3 regions of the Halomonas sp. 7T genome follow, and region 3 is predicted to be linked to each of the others. Evidence: predicted binding sites of a transcription regulator. Region 3 holds the regulator's gene; each other region holds the start of a gene.
What was found. The regulator sigma-54, encoded in region 3, starts transcription at its own class of promoters, with help from an activator protein. The targets are predictions, from matches to a motif close to TGGCACNNNNNTTGCTNT.
Positions count from the first base shown of each region.

Region 1: speB (agmatinase) is a predicted target of sigma-54. The motif match lies at 2,296-2,313, and genes of this name have one in related genera.
Region 2: LOS15_RS03390 (sugar phosphorylase) is a predicted target of sigma-54. The motif match lies at 3,594-3,611, and genes of this name have one in related genera.

Region 1 is NZ_CP087112.1:3,596,853-3,603,357, reverse strand. Features, by position in the region: gene LOS15_RS16805 (YjiH family protein) at 1-1,155, opposite strand, end outside; gene speB (agmatinase) at 1,261-2,211, opposite strand; gene LOS15_RS16795 (sigma-54 interaction domain-containing protein) at 2,528-3,946, shown strand; gene LOS15_RS16790 (ABC transporter ATP-binding protein) at 4,060-5,199, shown strand; gene LOS15_RS16785 (ABC transporter substrate-binding protein) at 5,210-6,493, shown strand.
Region 2 is NZ_CP087112.1:738,237-744,741, forward strand. Features, by position in the region: gene dsbG (thiol:disulfide interchange protein DsbG) at 18-812, opposite strand; gene LOS15_RS03385 (TlpA family protein disulfide reductase) at 859-1,674, opposite strand; gene LOS15_RS03390 (sugar phosphorylase) at 1,780-3,561, opposite strand; gene nrdR (transcriptional regulator NrdR) at 3,731-4,231, shown strand; gene ribD (bifunctional diaminohydroxyphosphoribosylaminopyrimidine deaminase/5-amino-6-(5-phosphoribosylamino)uracil reductase RibD) at 4,231-5,430, shown strand; gene ribBA (bifunctional 3,4-dihydroxy-2-butanone-4-phosphate synthase/GTP cyclohydrolase II) at 5,504-6,505, shown strand, end outside.
Region 3 is NZ_CP087112.1:879,129-885,633, reverse strand. Features, by position in the region: gene LOS15_RS04015 (KpsF/GutQ family sugar-phosphate isomerase) at 1-400, shown strand, start outside; gene LOS15_RS04010 (KdsC family phosphatase) at 429-971, shown strand; gene lptC (LPS export ABC transporter periplasmic protein LptC) at 971-1,543, shown strand; gene lptA (lipopolysaccharide transport periplasmic protein LptA) at 1,552-2,043, shown strand; gene lptB (LPS export ABC transporter ATP-binding protein) at 2,073-2,822, shown strand; gene LOS15_RS03990 (RNA polymerase factor sigma-54) at 2,928-4,343, shown strand; gene hpf (ribosome hibernation-promoting factor, HPF/YfiA family) at 4,431-4,739, shown strand; gene ptsN (PTS IIA-like nitrogen regulatory protein PtsN) at 4,744-5,214, shown strand; gene rapZ (RNase adapter RapZ) at 5,289-6,212, shown strand; gene LOS15_RS03970 (HPr family phosphocarrier protein) at 6,269-6,505, shown strand, end outside.

The DNA of each region.
Region 1 (6,505 bases), 920 kb from region 3:
GGCAAAGCCCACCAGCGTCGCCGGGGCTGCCGCCTGTGCTTCAGGGATACGCAGCAGTTCCAATACCGGCACCATGGGATAAGAGAGCCAGGTAAACAGCGGGGTAAACTCGGCCAAAATCAGCGCCACAGTGCCAATGGCAAATACCAGCGGTAGCAGCGTCAGGAAAATATCAATCACGTTGAGGAGCGCAATACGTGCTAACTGGCGAGGCCCAGGCGCATTGCCTGCACGGCGTGTAGCTTGCAACAGGCTATAGCGAAACAGGCCCACATTTTCAGTACGCTCTTCGCTCAACTGACAGCCAACCGGCTCATAGTAGTCATCGGATTTACGCGACAGCGGTGGAATCCGCGAGACAATGACCGCGGCGATTAACCCAGACACAACAACGGTAAAGTAGAACGGCACGAACAGGTGGTTGAGGTTGACGAAATTGACCACCAATAGGCTGAAAGCAATGGACGCGACAGAGAAGTTGGTCGCAATCACTGAGGCTTCGCGGCCATTGTAGTAGCCCTGCTCATACTGCTGAGCGGTAATCAGAACGCCTACGGTACCCGAGCCCATCCACGAAGCGGTGGCATCGATAGCACTACGCCCGGGTAGATTAAAAATCACCCGAAACGGCTTACGCACCATGGTGCCGATAAACTCCATAAAGCCAAATTCGACCAAAAACGGCAGCAGCACTGCAGCAAAAAAGAAGAACGTCAGCAGCACCGGCGCCAAGTCATTAAGCATGACTCCACCGGTAAAGGAGGCAGTGACGAACTCAGGCCCAAACTGGAAAAAGGTCATGATGACAAAAATCGCGCCTAACACACGCATGGCTACCCAAATGGCCCCCACATCGAACATATCGTGAAAGGGGCCACTTTGTGCCCAGCGAGGTTTGGTGAGTTTGGCATATAGCGTCACCACCACCGAGAGGCAGAGAATGATCACCGCAATGGCGGGCAGCGCTGACCCTAACAGCGTTTGCAAGCCATCGGCCATCATCCCCATGCCAATATTGATAGAGTCCCCGACCTGGAAGGGAACTAAAAACAGCAATACCCCGATGATGGAGGGGATCAAAAATTTTAGTAAATGCGCGGGAGGTATCGGTGCCGTCGGGCTCGGCTGTTCCGATTTAACATTGCTATAGGACATAGGGGTCACCCATTGGAAGTGATTATTGGAGGTGGGCTGGCGGCGTTGTTAGGTCAGCGCTTTTTTTATTGGATAGCTATTTATGGGTTAACTATTCGGTCGGCGTTAATCGCTGCGCTTGACGCCCGGTAGTACACAGAGCATTTCATATAGCAGCGTGGCGCCCATTAGCGCGGTGTTACCGCTGGGGTCGTAAGGTGGTGATACCTCTACCAAGTCGCCACCCACAATGTTCAAGCCAGCGGCACCTCGCACAATTTCCAAGCCTTGAGCAGACGTCAGGCCACCCATTTCAACGGTGCCAGTACCGGGGGCAACAGAAGGGTCTAAGCCGTCAATATCAAAACTGATATACACCGGAATATCGCCCATCTGTTCACGCACTTCTTGCATCAACGGCGCTAGCGAGCGGTACCAGCACTCCTCGGCGGGCACGACGCGAAAGCCTTGATCGCGGCACCAGTCAAAATCTTCAGCGGCGTAGCCGGTACCCCGCAGGCCTATCTGCACCACCTTACCCTGGGCTAACAAGCCCTCCTCCTGGGCACGACGAAACGGCGTGCCGTGGGCAATCGGCTCGCCGAACATGTGCTCGTTCACATCAGCGTGGGCATCAATATGAATCAGCCCCACCGGGCCGTGCTTTTTGGCCATAGCGCGCAGAATCGGCAGCGTCAGCGTGTGCTCACCGCCCAGCGTTAAGGGGATACAGTTGTGCTTCAGCACGTCGTCGTAAAAGGCGGTGATGATGTCGACGCTTTTCGGCAGGTGGAAGGTATTGATGGGTACGTCGCCGATATCAGCCACTTGTAGGCTTTCAAACGGTGCCGCGCGGGTCGCCATGTTGTAGGGACGCAGCATGCGCGACTCATCGCGGATCTGACGCGGCCCAAGCCGCGTACCGGGGCGGTTTGAAGTGCCAATGTCCATGGGGATGCCAATAAATGCCGCGTCTAATCCCTTGGCGGTTTCTTGGGTAGGCAAGCGCATCATAGTGGCGGGGCCTGCGAAGCGTGGCATGGTGTTGCCACCCAGGGGCTGATTAAACTCCGACATAAACATCTCCTTGGATTTGTTGTGACGCTTTAGCGTGGTTGACGCATCTTTACTAAGACTCTGCCTTAGCCATCTCCTTTAAGCAGTGCACAGATCGTGCCAAGTCGTAGATGCCCTAAACAGGTAGGCATACCCGCCAAATGATGCAAAAATGAATCACTTTAGCGCTCATTTAATTCACCTATGCATCAATAATTCATAAATGACTCAATTCAAAACGTCAGCAACAATTGAATCAGGTGATTAGCACTGAATGAGAGAGCTAGAACGAAAGAGCTAGAACGAAAGAGCTAGAATGAGAGCATTGAGAAATACAATGAGTGAAATAGACAAGCGCGTACTGCAAACCATTGTGGCGACCGCCAACGACCACTTCTTTATCGTTAGTGGCGATGGGCAAATAGTCGATATTAGTCCTGGGGCCGAAGCGGTTTACGGCGTTTCGCGGGAAGAGCTGCTCTCCAGCAGTGTTCAGCAACTGCAAACCGCCGGCGTGCTTAAACCATCGATTACTCTGGAAGTGATGCGCACTCGTAAGCCCGCTCAGCTCATGCAAATCACCGGCACGGGTCGTCGCGTTATCGCAGAGGCCTACCCCGTATTCGTTGATGGCAAGCTGGAGCGCATTATCAGCCGCTCGCGGGATTTAACCGACCTGCAGTTATTGCAGGACGAATACGCCCTACTGCAAAAACGCTTTAGCGAACACTTAAAGCGCAGCCAAGCAGCCCCAGATGCCGAAGAGCAGGCGCTCGATGACGCCCTGGACAATTTGCAGGTGCGCAGCAGCGTGATGCGCGAAATTGCGCTGCTGCTTAAGCGCGTTGCCCCTTCAGATGCCAATGTGCTGATGCTGGGTGAATCGGGCGTGGGTAAAACCGCCTTTGCGAAACAGCTACACCGCTGGAGCCAGCGCTGTGACGGCCCTTTTATTGACGTGAACTGTGCGGCGATTCCTGAGAATTTATTTGAGTCTGAGATGTTTGGCTACCAGCCCGGCGCCTTTAGCGGTGCTGCGCGGCAGGGAAAAGCCGGGCTGTTAGAGCAGGCCGAGGGCGGCACGCTGTTTCTGGATGAAATAGGCGAGTTGCCGCTGCTAATGCAAACCAAACTGCTCAAGGTCATTCAGGATGGTAGCTTAACCCGGCTGGGTGACACCCGCTCACGCAAGGTCAATTTTCGCTTGGTGGTGGCCACTAATCAGGATTTGGGCAAACAGGTAGAGAGCGGCCTTTTTCGTTTAGATCTTTACTACCGCCTCAATGTGATCCCAGTCACCCTGCCGCCGCTGCGCGACCGCCGGGAGGATATCCCTGATCTAGTTGAAGCCTGTTTAAACCAGCTTAACCAGCGCTATGGACGACAAAAAATCCTCGACACCCGCGTTTGGTCGACACTGATGGGCAGCGAGTGGCCGGGCAATGTTCGCGAGCTAGAAAACTGGTTGGAGAGAGCCTGGCTTTCCAGTTCTACCGATCAAATCGAGGTGCCCGCCGCGCTTCCCCACACCGAGCAGCACCCCGCCAGTTTACCGAGCGCCTCGCCAGCCAAGCCGATAAAAGCACTCGAACCCAAAGAAACCCTCAAGCACTACCTAGCACGGCTGGAACGGGAAACGCTTGAAGAGCTATGCAGCTCGCTCCCCAGCACCTACGCCATCGCGGAGCGGCTGGGCATCAGCCAATCCAGTGTGGTGCGCAGGCTTCAGCGTTATGGCATTAAAGTCGCCAAGTGATCTTCTGCTTGACACAGCGGCTGTCATAAACCATCCATGTAAGTGTCATGCTAGTGCAACACCTTCAACACAAGCTGAACCAATAACAACCAACAGCCGGTGATGTGTGTGCTATGTCAAACCAATCGGGTATCCGCCTGGAACGCGTTACCAAACGTTGGGACGCGACCACTGCTGTCGATAGTATTTCCTTCGATGTCACGCCTGGGCAATTTGTCATTCTGCTCGGCCCTTCCGGCTGCGGTAAATCGACCACGTTGCGCATGATCGCAGGGTTGGAAGAGGCCAGCGACGGACGTATTCACATTGGTGAGCGCGACGTCACTCGCCTGCCGCCTGGGGATCGAGGGCTGAGCATGGTGTTTCAGTCCTACGCGCTATTTCCGCACCTAAGCGTGGCGGACAATATCGTGTTTGGCCTACGCAGCCGCAAGGTGCCCAAAGCCGAGCAGCGCCAGCGGCTGGCCAAAGTCGCCGAGCTGGTGGATCTCACCGACTACCTACACCGCAAACCTGCCCAACTTTCCGGCGGTCAGCGCCAGCGGGTGGCACTGGCCCGTTCGGTTATCTCCGAACACCCTATTTGCCTGATGGACGAGCCACTCTCCAACCTGGATGCACGGCTGCGCAGCGATATGCGCCGGGAAATCAAAGCGCTGCAAAGCCGCCTGAACATGACCGTGATCTACGTCACCCACGATCAGGTCGAGGCGATGAGTATGGGCGACCGCGTCATTCTGATGCAGCACGGCCGCATCGTGCAGGACGGCACGCCTGACGAGCTGTATAACCGCCCGGCCAGCGCCTTTGCCGCCAGCTTTATTGGTAGCCCAGCCATGAACCTACTGCCGCTGGAAGCAGGCGAGAAGGATGCCGTTATCGTCCGCGAACCGAACACACCGGTGGCCCCATTAGAGGCCGTCGGTGGACAGTTAGGCATCCGCCCGGAGGATATCGCACTAAGCACCTCCTCAACGACTGGCGTACCCGCGAGGGTGGTCAGCGATGAATACCTGGGTGCCGATACCATCGTCCACTTGGCGATCGGTGATCACACCCTGCGGGTTCGTCTCAGTGGCCGCCATAGGCTGGCTGGCCAGCAGTGTCGAATCGGCTGGCCAGCCGAGGCCGCTCATCTATTCGATGAGCACGGCCTACGCCGTGATGACCTCACCGCGTACTCATTATTACCTGCCGCTGCACTGTCAGCGGAAAGCGCTTCGCCCCACCCGCAGCTCCAACCCCAACGTTGAGGTGTTTCCCATGCGTGCCCGTATCCCCTTTGCTCTTTCTGCACTCACCGCTGGCCTGCTAAGCGCCGGTCAAGCTGCCGCCAACGACCCCACTGTACTCACCATGTACTATCCCGTTGCCGTGGGCGGTGCGCTCACCGATGTGGTCGATGGATTGGTTGAAGAGTTTGAGACCGAATACCCGGATATCGATGTAGAAGCCATCTACGCCGGTAACTACGACGACACCCGCGTGCGCGCCATGTCGGCGATGGAAGCGGGTGAAACGCCGCAGCTGTCGGTCATGTTCTCCATCGATCTGTACGAGCTGATTGAGCAGAACGCCATCGTCGCCTTTGATGACCTGGTCGAAACTGATGAAGAGCGCGAATGGCTCGATGGCTTCTACCCAGGGCTGATGGAAAATGGCCAACTGGATGGCAAAACCTACGGCATCCCCTTCCAGCGCTCCACCATCGTACTGTTCTGGAACAAAGACGCCTTTGAAGCCGCTGGCCTAGATCCCGAAACACCTCCAGAAAACTGGCAAGAGATGGCCGAGATGGCCGCTACCGTGCGCGAAGCCTCCAATGGCGAGCAGTGGGGCGTGATGGTGCCATCGACCGGCTACCCCTACTGGATGTTCCAGGCCTTTGCCTTTCAGAACGGCCACCGGCTAATGAGCGAAGATGGCACCGAGGTCTACTTCGACGACCCCGCAGCGGTTGAAGCGCTGGAGTATTGGGTATCGCTAGCCACCGAGCACAATGCCATGCCCGACGGCACCATTGAGTGGGGCACGCTGCGCCAGAACTTCCTAGAAGAGTCCACGGCCATGATGTGGCACACCACGGGCAACCTGACCGCGGTGCGCAGCGAAGCCAATTTTGATTTTGGCGTCGCTATGCTGCCGATGAAAACCCAGCGCGGCAGCCCCACCGGCGGCGGTAACTTCTACATTTTTGAAGATACGACAGAAGAAGAGCAGCGCGCAGCGATGACCTTTATCCGCTGGATGACCGCTCCCGAGCGAGCTGCCGCCTGGTCGATTGAAACCGGCTATATGGGCGTTAGCCCCGCCGCCTACGAAACCGACGCGCTGCAAGGCTATGTGGAAGAGTTCCCACCTGCCGCGGTCGCCCGCGACCAGCTTGAACACGGCACAGCAGAGCTTTCCACTTACCAGGGTGGCCGCATTCGCCGCGCCTTGGATAACGCCGTGCAAGCAGCGCTGACCGGCCAAATGACAGCGCAAGAAGCGCTTAGCCAGGCGCAGCAAGAGGCCGATAGCGTGTTACGCCGCTACGCCCGCTAATCGTTAGCCATT
Region 2 (6,505 bases), 140 kb from region 3:
TAAAGGTTCCCCGAACCTCAAGGGGCTTCGCTGCCCATCATCTCAATCAGGCGTTCTTCACTAGGCAGGCCTTGAACACGATCAATACGGATGCTGCCGCTCTCTGTTTCGCGCTGAAACGCGCTGGTTGGCGTGGCGTATAGGCCTAACGCTTCAAACAGCTGATTATTGGAATAGACCTGCTCTTCAATCTCCCGTGATTGGGCGCTGGCACTAACGCGCTCCCCTTCGCTATGGGCACTCAGCGCGGCGCTGGGGTTATCTGCGCCGAGCATTGTGGCGGCGAGGGCTGGGCTGTCAGGGGCTAAAATGCCGACCATAATATGGCGCAGCTGCACTTTGCCAGCGTCTATCCAGGGGCGGGATTGCTCCCACAGCTGGTGGCAGTAGGGGCAGTTGGCGTCAGTGAAGGTGTAAATAATGCGCGGTGCTGCGCTGTCGCCATCCTGTATCCAGTGGCTCTCTTCCAGCAGTTGCCATGTTTCTGCTTCTAAAGGAACGCGGACGTGCTCGTCGAGCTGGGCTTCGGTAAGGTCGTTCCCTTCACTATCCATTAACGTACCCACAATGGCGTGCTCGCCATCGGGGGTTAAGTAAATAGCCATATCCTGACCCTGCACGCTAGCACCATAGCCCCTTAAACCGCCGGGTGCCTCGAACTGGCCGTGGATGGAAAGCCCTTGGTCGCGCAGCGCCTGAACCGGCGCGGGAAGCGCTTCTGCATAGCTTAGCGGGGCAGCACCAATGCCAGCTAACATGACCATGCGGCCTAGGGTGGGAAGCGCTAGGCTAGAAAGCGTAAAACGTTGCATAACCGTATCCTTAATGAATATTTAGCATCAGCGGCATTGAAAACCGTTACCTTAAACGCTCTAACCCTTGCGTTAGGGTGGCGCGGGAAAGCTCACCGAAGTGAGTGTTTACCAGCTGGCCTTCGGCATTGTAATAGAGCGTGGTAGGCATGGCATGGGCACCGGTGGCTTGGCCCAGGGCATTGTTGGGGTCTTGCCAAACGTTTTCCAGCGAAAACGCGTGTTGGTTCATAAACGCTTCTATTTGCTGAGCGCTTTCCCCTTGATTGACGAAAACAAACGTAATGTCCTGCTCCGCCTGCTGGGCGTCTTCAAACACCGGCATTTCACGAATACAGGGCGGGCACCAGCTGGCCCAAAGGTTCACCACCATGGGCTGCTGCTGTTGCTCTGCTAGTTGCGCTAGCGTGGTGGGCGCTCCGTCCCGCGTGGTCAACGCCACATCGGGTAAGGGGCGGGACTGTTGCTCAATCAGAAGAGAGCCTCCCGCGATTAGGCCCCAGGTGAGGCCGCCCACCAGCAATGCTCCGCTCAGCGGGATTCGCTGGCGAGGGGAACGCCATAGCGCCCAGGCGGCATAGCCCAGCGCGGCCACTAAACCACCGACGATATCGAAGCCGCCGTCGCGAATGTCCAGGCGGTCAAGCACGCCTTCATACTCGCCCCAGTAGCGCGCCACAAACACCAAGCGCGCAGCGATGATCGCGACAAACAGCACGGTGAAAAGGGTATCGCTCACACTTACCCGGTGGCGTTGACCGATCAGCGCGCCGGCGAGCAGTGCGAGCAAAAACGCTAACCCGATGATGAGCTGGTGAAGACTAAAGCCCATCGGGCCGATCGCAATGCTTTGCTGCAGCATAATTAACTAAAACCCCTATTAATGATCTTGGCCACAGTGTGTCATTGCGCGATTACTTGGCGATTATGTTTTTCTGCCCTGAGGCGATATGCCGCAATGCTCGCGTTAACCCGTCGCTACCAGCCAGTACACCGCATAAGGCGGCAGCGTTGGTTCCTCTTGCCCGCCGTTTTGAGGTGTGAGCGGTTGCCAATCATGCAGGCGCAGAGTGTGATTGACGGCGTCTCCAGCGCTATGCAGTGCAACCGGGGCGTCGGTCACGTTAAAGATTGTCAGCAGGCGACGGCCATCGCTGAGCGGGCCGCGCTCAATCGCCAATAGGTCAGGTGGGCTTGGCAGTACGCGTTGGGCAGCGTGGGGGTGGAAACAGGGTTCACTGCGACGCAGTTCAAGCAAGCGGCTAAGCGCATGAAACACGTCATGGGTGGGGGTAGAGGGGGTGTCAAGCAGCAGCGTTAGCTCATCACGTTTCCAGCGCCGCCGGTTAATCGAGCGTAGCCGCCCGCTGCGTTCAACCCCTTCTAGGTCATTGAGCGTAGCGGTCAGCGTATGCAGATAAAGCGCGGGAATTCCCTGTAGGCTCAGCATAATCGCTTGGCTGCAGATAAAGCGGGCTATTTGCCAAGGGTCTGGCCCACGCCGCGTGCCGCGCATGGCCTCAAACCAGGTAATGTTAATTTCATAAGGCGTGTCACTACCGTCGGGGTTGCTGCGCATGCTAACGAAGCCGCCAAAACGGTGCATTAACTCCAGCAGAGCGTCGCGCTCGTGGTCGGGCAGCAGCCCTTCAAGCGGACGTACGCCAATACCATCATGGCTGGCGGTAAAGTTTAAATACGTACACTGTTCAGGTAGCACCGGCAGATTAGCAAGCCAGCATTGCAGAGTGGAGGCTTCTCCACGGGTGAGGGTGTGTAGCAGCAGCGGCGGTAGGGCGAACTGATACACCATGTGCGCTTCATCGGGTTTGCCTGCGGGTAGGCGTTCCAGGCCAAAGTAGCTGATGTTTTCCGCGTGGGGCACGTTGGTTTCGGTAATCAGCAGAGTCCCGGGTGCCATCTCATCGACGATGGCTCGTAAAAGGCGCACCACCGTATGGGTTTCCGGTAAATGGATGCAGGCGGTGCCTAGGCGTTTCCATAAAAATGCGACGGCGTCTAAACGAATGATGCGTATGCCTTGCTGGAGATAAAACAGCAAAATGCCCACAAATTCGAGCAGTACATCGGGGTTTTCAAAGTTCAGGTCGATCTGGTCTTCGGAAAACGTTGCCCACAGGTGACGGGTGCCTCGTCGCGTTGCCACGGGCACTAAGAGAGGGCTGCTGCGCGGGCGCGTGACTTGAGAAACATCGGTTTCGGGGGCTACCTCTATAAAGTAGTCGCGTCCTGGCAAGCTGCCGGCAAGGTAGTCCACAAACCAGAGTGATTCTCGTGACACATGGTTAAGCACCAAATCCGCCATCAGGTCATAGTGGCTGGCGAGTTCGCGGATATGTGCCCAGTCCCCCAGCGAGGGGTCTACTTCCCGATAGTGAATCACCGAGAAACCGTCGTCGCTGCTCCAGGGAAAGAAGGGTAAGACGTGCACGCCGCTGATGCGCTCACCCAGATAGCGCTGGAGGAACGCATCGAGGACGGCAAGGGGAGGCGCATCGTCTGCCACAATGGAGTCGCCGTAACTGATCACCCACTGGTCTTTCTCGCTCCACATTGGTGCATCAGTGGCCTCAGGTGGTTCAGCGGCGTCAGCAAAAGACGCTGGGGCTGTCGGCAGCTGCAGGCGAAAGTGTGCCAGGTGCTGGGCTAGGCGACGCTGAACTTCACCGGCCCGAGGGCCGTAAAGGTGCGTTAAATAGGCGTGTACGGTTTGGTCGAAAGTGGGCATGCGGGCGTTCTCCTAAACAACTTACGACAAACGCTGCAGCTTGTGTGCCAAATCGTTACAATGCTAGGTTAATGCCGCGTTGAATGAAGAATCTGCTTTTTTGTGCTGTTAGCTGCACGAACTGACGCACGTAATAAATACGCCCGTAATAAATAATAGGTTGACTGCCATGCATTGCCCTTTTTGTGGTGCTAATGATACTCGAGTGTCTGATTCTCGGCTGGTAGCAGAGGGTGACCAGGTGCGTCGGCGTCGCCAGTGTGCCAGCTGCCATGAACGCTTTACGACGTATGAAACCGCCGAGCTGATTATGCCGCGGGTGGTGAAGTCCGACGGCTCCCGGGAGAGCTTTAACGAAGCCAAATTACGGGCAGGCATGCTGCGTGCGCTGGAAAAGCGTCCCGTGAGCGCGGAAGCCATCGAGGCGGCGGTTGAGCGTATTCGCCAATCGCTTCGCGCGCGAGGAGACCGTGAAGTTAACGCCCGCGAGATTGGTGAGGCGGTTATGCAGGCATTAAGCAACCTCGATCAAGTGGCCTATATTCGGTTTGCCTCGGTGTACCGTAAGTTTCAAGACTTGGACGAGTTTCGTGCTGAAATAGACCGGCTGTCGCAGGAGCCTGACCAAGCACGCGCGTTAGTGTCGCCCTCAAACGGCGGTAAACAGTAATGGGTGCTGGGTCTCGCTACGTTGCGTTTTCCCTGCAGGACCATCAGTACATGGCGCGGGCGCTTCAGTTGGCCAAACAAGGGCTCTATACCACCGACCCCAACCCCCGCGTTGGCTGCGTTATCGTTCGTTATGATGGCAGTGATGAAGGGCAAGTGGTCGGTGAGGGCTTCCATATCAGCGCAGGCGGCCCCCATGCGGAAATACACGCCCTCCAAGCAGCGGGCGATTTAGCCCGTGGGGCAACCGCTTATGTCACCCTTGAGCCTTGCTCCCACACGGGCCGCACAGGGCCTTGCGCGGTGGCTTTGGCAGAGGCCAAGATTGCTCGTGTGGTGGTCTCGATGGTCGACCCCAATCCTCAGGTAAGCGGGCAAGGTATTCAACAGCTTGAAGCTGCCGGTGTCACGGTGGAGGTAGGTCTGCTAGAGGCCGATGCCCGCGCGCTCAACCCTGGTTTCATTTCCCGTATGCAGCATAAGCGCCCCTTTGTGCGGCTCAAAATGGCGATGAGCCTGGATGGGCGCACGGCGATGGGGTCAGGTGAATCCCAGTGGATTACCGGCCCCGAAGCGCGCAGCCAAGTGCAGCGGTTGCGGGCGCGCTCCAGCGCTATTTTAAGCGGCGTTGAGTCGTTAATTATGGACGATTCACGGCTGACCTTGCGGGCCGACCAGCTGGCGCTGGCGAATGCCGAGGAGGTGGTTAAACGCCAGCCGCTGCGGGTTATTTTAGACTCCCGGCTGCGCTTGCCGCTGGCCGCTGCCTGTTTACGCGAGCCGGGACGTACACTGATTATCACCACCGAGCAGCACAGTGAAGAGAAGCGCCATAAGTTAGCTGCAGCGGGGGCTGAAATCGTCGTATTTCCTGCCGATCAAGCGGGGCGAATCGTGCTAGCTGACATGCTGGGCTGGCTGGCGGATAATGAGCAGGTTAACGAGCTGCTGGTGGAAACCGGCGCCACGCTGGCGGGCGCGCTGTTAGACGCTAACTTGGTTGATGAACTGCAGCTGTTTGTTGCCCCTACGTTACTGGGGGGAGAGGCCCGGCCGCTATTTGCTCTGCCGGGGTTAACGCGCATGGCAGACCAGAAACGGCTGACCATCAAAGAGATGCGCGCCGTGGGGCGTGACTGGCACATTATTGCCGAACCCCTAGCGGCGCCGTCTGACGCTGCCAAACCCGAGGCTGACTAGCGCAAGAAGGGATACCAAGGTACCCTGACGCGCGAAATCGCATGCAATGCGACCACTTTATTTTGGAGATTCCATGGCGCACGTCTCTTCTGAGGGGCTATCCCCTATCGCTGAGCTGGTGGAAGATATTCGCCAGGGCAAAATGGTGATTCTCATGGATGATGAGGATCGCGAAAACGAAGGTGATATCATCATGGCGGCCGAAAAAGTTCAGGCCGAGCATATCAACTTCATGGCGCGTTATGCGTGTGGCCTGATCTGCATGCCCATGACCCGCGAGCGCTGTGAGCAGCTGAATTTGCCGCTGATGGTGCGCGACAACGGTTCCGGCTTTGGGACTAAGTTTACGCTCTCTATCGAGGCAACAGAGGGAGTGACCACCGGTATCTCAGCGGCCGACCGTGCCCGCACCGTGCAAGCGGCGGTGGCGCCTCACGCTAAGCCGACCGATATTGTGCAGCCAGGGCATATTTTCCCCCTCATGGCGGAGCCGGGTGGGGTGTTGCGCCGTGCAGGCCACACGGAAGCGGCGTGTGACCTGGCCGCGTTGGCGGGTTGTGATCCCAGTGGGGTGATCTGCGAGATCATGAATGATGATGGCAGCATGGCGCGCCGCCCGGAGTTAGAGGTGTTTGCCAAGCAGCACGGTATTAAAATTGGCACGATTGCTGATTTAATTCATTACCGTATCGTCAATGAGCAAACCATTGACCTGCTTGAATCCTCAACCGTTAATACGGCCCACGGCAAGCTAGCACTGCATGTATTCCGCGACCGCATTCAAGGCGCGCACCATCTGGCCCTGGTAAAAGGGCAGCCCACTCCCGAGCAAGCGACCACCGTGCGCGTGCATTTAGCCGATACGCTGCGGGATGTGCTTGGCTTACTGAAAAATGAGCAGGGCCGCTGGGATGCCCAGCGTGCGATTAGTGAAATTGCCCAGGCATCTGCCGGGGTGTTTGTACTGATTGACGATGGTCGGCCACATCAGGATTTGAAAGATCAGCTGGATATTTTCCTAGATCGCGTGCGTCAACCGCGCACCAGCGACTCGGATGGTTCTGGCAACTATTTA
Region 3 (6,505 bases):
CTTAGGCAAACGCTTGCTACTGCGCGTAAGAGACGTTATGCATGATGGCGCTCGCCTGCCTCAAGTGGCGCTGGGCAGTCCGTTACGAGATGCCCTGCTGGAAATCACTCGGCAAGGCTTAGGCTTCACCTGCGTTGTCGATAGCGAAGGGCGTTTAGTCGGCGTATTTACAGACGGCGACCTACGCCGCACGCTCGATCAGTTTCATGACCTGCGAAAGATCTGTGTCGATGAGGTCATGACACGGCCCGGCAAGCGCATTGGGCCAGACATACTGGCGGCAGAAGCAGTCCGAATTATGGAGGAAAGCCGCATCACCGCACTCGCCGTGGTCGATGATCAGCAGCGGCCGATTGGCGCCCTACATATGCATGACCTTTTATCCAGCGGCGTAATTTAATCGCCATTCAACACTTGAAGGAGGCTCTATGGCCCTACCTGATGCTCTACTTGACCGCATTCGTCGTGTTCGTCTACTGGCCCTAGATGTCGATGGCATATTGACGGATGGACGCCTTTACTTCCAAGCGGACGGCATTGAAATTAAAGCGTTTCACACCCAGGACGGCCACGGCCTAAAGCTATTAAAACGCGTAGGCATTCATGTAGCGCTGATTACCGGCCGAGACTCTTCCATGGTCAGCCAGCGCGCGGCGTCGCTAGGTATCACGCATGTCTACCAAGGGTGCGAAGACAAACTTGTCACGCTGAAAGCACTCTGCCAGCGCCTGGATATCACGTTAGAGCAAGTTGCCTACTGCGGCGACGATCTGCCAGATTTAGCACCTATTAAGCGCTCTGGGGTGGGCATTACCGTTCCCAATGCGCCTGACTACATGCACACCCACGCGGATTGGATTACCGACCGCTTAGGTGGACACGGCGCAGTGCGTGAGATCTGCGATACGCTGCTGATGTCCCAAGGCCACTGGGATGCCGTGATGGACACCTATTTGCACAGGCATTCGTAATGGCGCTACGGGTTAAAAAGCGCGTCTGGCTGACCGGGATGGTGGTAGCTCTGGGTACCCTGCTGGTGTGGATAGACCCCCGCGGCCCACAAGACATCACACCAGACCCTGAGGCTCAAGCCGAAGAGCCGGGGCATGTGCTAGAAAACGCTGAAATCACCCTATTTGGCGAAACCGGGGCGATTCAACAATCGCTGATAACGCCCTATCTAGTTCACACGCCCCAGCAAGCCATAACGCAAGCCACCTCGCCCAGAGCGACAATATTTGATAGTGAACAGAGGGAATGGCTAGCCACCGCCAACGCTGGCACGCTCAATACGGACACACACGCACTCACGTTAACGGGTTCGGCAAGGCTGCTGGCACCCGATGAAGGCTGGCAGCTGGATACAGAGTCATTACACTATAACGGCATGACTCGCCATGCATGGAGCGAGGCACCGGTACTGCTTCAGCAGCCACCGCAGCAAATCAGTGCCTTACGTATGGATATGTGGCTTGACACGAGCCAGGTTCGATTAACTGATAATGTGCGGGGCACCCATCCGCCCGCCACTCAAGCGCCTTAGGAGTCGCTATGAACGCTTTAATCCGCATCGCGCTTTTAGCCTTAGCGGTGCCGCTCTCGGCGGCTGCCCAAACAACACAAGCCCCTGTTGAAGTTGAAGCTGACCGTTTAGATCTTGACCAGCGCGCAGGTACGGCGGTCTATAGCGGCAATGTCAACATCCGCCAGGGCGAAATGCAGCTTCGCGGAGAACGCGTCGAGATTCAGCGTAATGATGCTGGCGAGCTCGCTCGAGCTACCGCGACAGGCGAGCGCGCTTACCTGCGTAATCAGCTTGAAGATGAAGAGACACCCATGGAAGGCTGGGCACGCCGCATTATCTATCATGTCGCTGAACGCCGGGTTGAGCTCATCGATCAAGCAGAGCTCACTCAGCGAGGCGACCGTTTCCAAGGGGGACGCCTAGAGTACTTCATCGACCGAGAAGTCGTTCAGGCGCGCTCTGATGTTGATGGAAGCGAGTCTCAGCGCATACGCATGACCCTACAGCCCTCGCAATAGGGAGTTCATTTGTGACAACCCCCAGCTCCATGGCAACCAGCGACGCTGCTCCGGTAAAAACGCTCTACGCGCATCATTTGGCGAAAAGCTACAAGCGCCGCCGCGTAGTTAAGGATATTAACTTAGAAATTACCCAAGGCAGCGTTGTAGGACTGCTAGGCCCAAACGGTGCGGGTAAAACCACGTCGTTTTACATGATCGTCGGTCTGGTAAAGTCCGATGCTGGCAACGTGGGTATCGATGATTTAGACCTCACTCGTGCGCCCATGCATGAAAGGGCCATTGCAGGCATTGGCTATTTACCCCAGGAAGCCTCTATTTTTCGTAAGCTTTCCGTTGCCGATAACATCATGGCGATCCTTGAAACTCGAAAGGAGCTCGATCGCGATACGCGAGAACAGCGCCTAGAGTCGTTGCTTGAGGATTTTCATATTACTCATATCCGCGACAATTTAGGCATGAGCCTATCCGGTGGCGAACGTCGGCGCGTTGAAATTGCCCGATCACTGGCCACAGAGCCTGCATTTATTCTGCTAGATGAGCCGTTCGCAGGGGTAGACCCTATTTCCGTTGGTGATATCAAAACGATTATACGTGCGCTCAAACAGCGCCATATCGGTGTACTCATCACCGACCATAACGTTCGGGATACGCTTGATATCTGCGATATTGCCTATATCGTCGGCGATGGCCAAATCATTGCCAGCGGCGACCCGCAATCCATTCTCGACAATCAGAAGGTACGCGATGTTTACCTTGGGGCTGATTTCCGCCTATAAACAAGCGTCTACCGACTAATTACTTTTCATGGCATGCTTATTGCACTTGCGCCAGAGGATAACTCGCACTAGGGTGGAGCTTTCTGATTAACGAGTGGTTCTCAGATGGTCATGAAAGCTTCTCTTCAACTGCGTATCGGCACACAGCTCACCATGACACCTCAGCTGCAGCAGGCAATTGCGCTGCTTCAGCTCTCCACACTCGATCTGCGGCAAGAAATTCAGCAAGCGCTCGATGCTAATCCCATGTTGGAACAAGAGGATGAATTTGGCGAGCAGGCAGTCACCGAAACACCAGAAACAGAATGGGCCGAAAGCATCCCCAACGAACTGTCTGTTGATAGTGACTGGTCAGATACCTACCAAGATATGGGCAGCGTAGGCGGTGCCAGCGAAGGGCCTGACTTTGAGCGTCAAGCAGCGGGCCAAAGCCTTCATGGCCACCTCCTTTGGCAGTTGGCTATGACCGACTTCTCGCCTCGAGAGCACGCCATTGCCGAAAGCTTAATCGACGCTCTAGATGCCAACGGCTACCTCACCCAGCCGCTTAACGATATCCGTGAGGGCTTGAAAGCGCAGGGCCTCGATAGCCTAAGCCAGCGTGAAGTCGAAAATACCCTGTTGCGCTTGCAGCAATTCGAACCCACGGGAGTTTTTGCACGGGATTTACGCGAGTGCCTCATGCTTCAACTCGCCACACTCCCAGAGGAAACCCCGTTTCTAGTGCCCGCTAAACGGTTGGTGCGCCAGTTTCTTGAAGCGTTAGGCAAAGACGATCTACGACTGCTTAAGCGGCGGTTGAGTCTAGACAATGAACAGCTTGATGACGTTATTCGCCTTATTCGTAGCCTTGACCCGCGTCCCGGCAGTGCCTATGGCGATAGCGACGATAGCTACATAACCCCAGACTTAGTCGTACGGCATGACAACGAAGGGTGGCACTTAGAACTTAATCCGGAAGCATTGCCAAAGCTGCGCATTCAGCCAGACTACGCCAGCCTCATCAAGCGTGCAGATAAAAGCCAAGACAACCAGTTTCTTAAAGAGCACCTGCAGGAAGCCCGCTGGCTGATTAAAAGCCTTTCCAGCCGTAATGACACGCTGCTGCGGGTGGGCCGTGAAATTATCACGCGCCAGATTGGCTTTTTAGAGCATGGCGAAGAGGCAATGAAGCCGTTAATCCTAGCGGATATCGCCGAGGCCGTGGAAATGCATGAATCCACGATTTCCAGGGTGACCACCCAAAAGTATATTCATACGCCTCGCGGCGTATTTGAACTTAAATATTTCTTCTCCAGCCAGGTGAGCGGCCAGGAAGGTGGCGATAGCCACTCCAGCACCGCCATCCGCGCACGGATTAAGAAGTTGGTTCAAGAGGAGCCGCCCGGCAAGCCGCTCTCCGACAGCCGTTTGGTAGCGCTTTTGGAAACAGGTGGTATCAGTGTTGCGCGGCGCACAGTCGCTAAATATCGAGAGTCAATGGGCATTCCCTCCTCCAGTGAACGGCGCCGTTTACGTTAGCGAACAAGGAAACACCGCTATAGGGCTTTGCAATAGCGCAAAAAGGGTTACAATCGAAGTACAGTCCCATGGATAAGGAGCACGTCAATGCAAGTAAACATCACTGGTCATCATGTAGAACTGACTGACGCCTTGCGTGACTACGTCAACGAAAAACTAGCGCGCGTTGAGCGACATTACGACAACATTACGACAGTACAAGTGACCTTATCTGTTGAAAAAGAGCGCCAACAAGCTGCCTGCACGCTGCATGCAGCAGGGGCTGACCTGCATGCCGAGGCGCTAGACAATGATATGTATGCTGCTATTGACGCTTTAGCAGACAAAATCGACCGTCAACTCGTTAAACACAAGGAAAAAGCACAAGCTCGCGCCCAAGGCGCTGGCGTGCGTTAATTCAATGACGTTGGAAACCATACTTCCCCCGGAGCGCATTCTTTACGACGTGCCCGGGGGCAGCAAAAAAAGGGTGCTGGAATTTTTCAGCACCTTTATTGCTCAAAATACCCCTAGCCTTGATAGCCAGGAAGTTTTTAGCCGTTTAATCGGTCGCGAGCGCCTGGGAAGCACGGGGATAGGCAACGGTGTTGCCATCCCCCATGCGCGAAGCCCGCACTGCACCGCGCCTATCGCTGGCTTTTTAAAACTTGCTGAACCGGTCGATTTTGATGCTATCGACGGAGATCCAGTCGATTTGGTCTTCGTTTTATTAGTACCAGAAGAGGCCGACGACACTCACCTAGCGTTGCTTGGGCAAGTTGCCACCATCATGAATGAGGCCGATACGCGCCAGCAATTGCGCAAAAGCGAAAGCCAGCGTGAGCTTCTTGAGCTTATCACCTCTAAAATTCGTGAAAAAACCGCGCATTAAGCATCTACTTCGACGCTAGCTGCTGACTTTTTTGTTGAAGCCCCACTTATTTTTGGCAGCCCAAGAGAAAATCTATGCAACTGGTGATCATTAGCGGCCGTTCCGGATCCGGTAAATCTATCGCCTTACAAGCGCTAGAAGATCTAGGCTATTACGCCATCGACAACTTACCCGCCATGCTGCTTGGCTCTCTCGTTGACGAGCTGCGCGCTCAGGGTGGGCGTACACATTTAGCGGTGAGTATCGATGCCCGTAACTTGCCCACTGCCCTTGAGCAACTGCCATCTTTGCTTGAAGAGCTCAAGCAGCGGGATATTCGCTTCCAGGTCATTTACCTGACGACTGATGCCAGAGTTTTACTAGAACGCTACTCCGCCACTCGGCGCCGCCATCCGTTAACTCGTGATAGCGATATGACGCTAGAGGAAGCGATCAATAAAGAAGAAGAAACGCTGTTAGAGATCCGTGACCTTGCTGATCTGATGATCGACACTTCTCGCTTGTCAGTGCACGATTTACGCCGCCGCATTACTGACCAAGTTGCCCATCAGCATAGTGATAGCCTCACCCTTACGTTTGAGTCCTTTGGCTATAAGCGTGGTGTCCCCCTAGATGCCGATATTGTTTTTGATGTTCGCTGTTTACCTAACCCTTATTGGGACCCGACATTACGACAATATACCGGCCGAGATGCAAAGATTGTGGCATTTCTCAACAGCTATCCTATCGTCGATGCAATGAGTAGCGATATTTATAGCTGGCTAGAGAAGTGGCTACCTGCCTACCAAAATAGTCAGAGAAGCTATATGACCGTCGCCATTGGCTGCACCGGCGGCCAACACCGCTCTGTTTATATGGTGGAAGAACTTGCACAAAGGCTCGTAAAAAACATAGGGGAAGTGCAGCTAAGGCACAGAGAACTGGGACTTCAATACACGCTTAGCGAGCAACCAGCGAAGCAACTCTCTTCAGAATTGATCAAACATGATCAACCATAACGTCTAAAGCGTACGTCACCAACAAAGACGACACCACTCGGCAAAAAGGAACCAGGGTGCCAGAACGAACGTTAACCCTTACCAATCAGCGCGGCTTACACGCGCGAGCGGCGACTAAGCTAGTCCAGTGTGGGCAGCAGTATTCCGCCAGCATTTACGTTTATAAGCAGCAACAGATGGCAGATGCGGCCAATATCATGTCGCTGCTAATGCTAGCAGCCCCTTGTGGTACCGAGTTAAAGATCATTGCCGAGGGCGAGGACGCTGAACAGGCGTTGGAGGCTATCCAACGC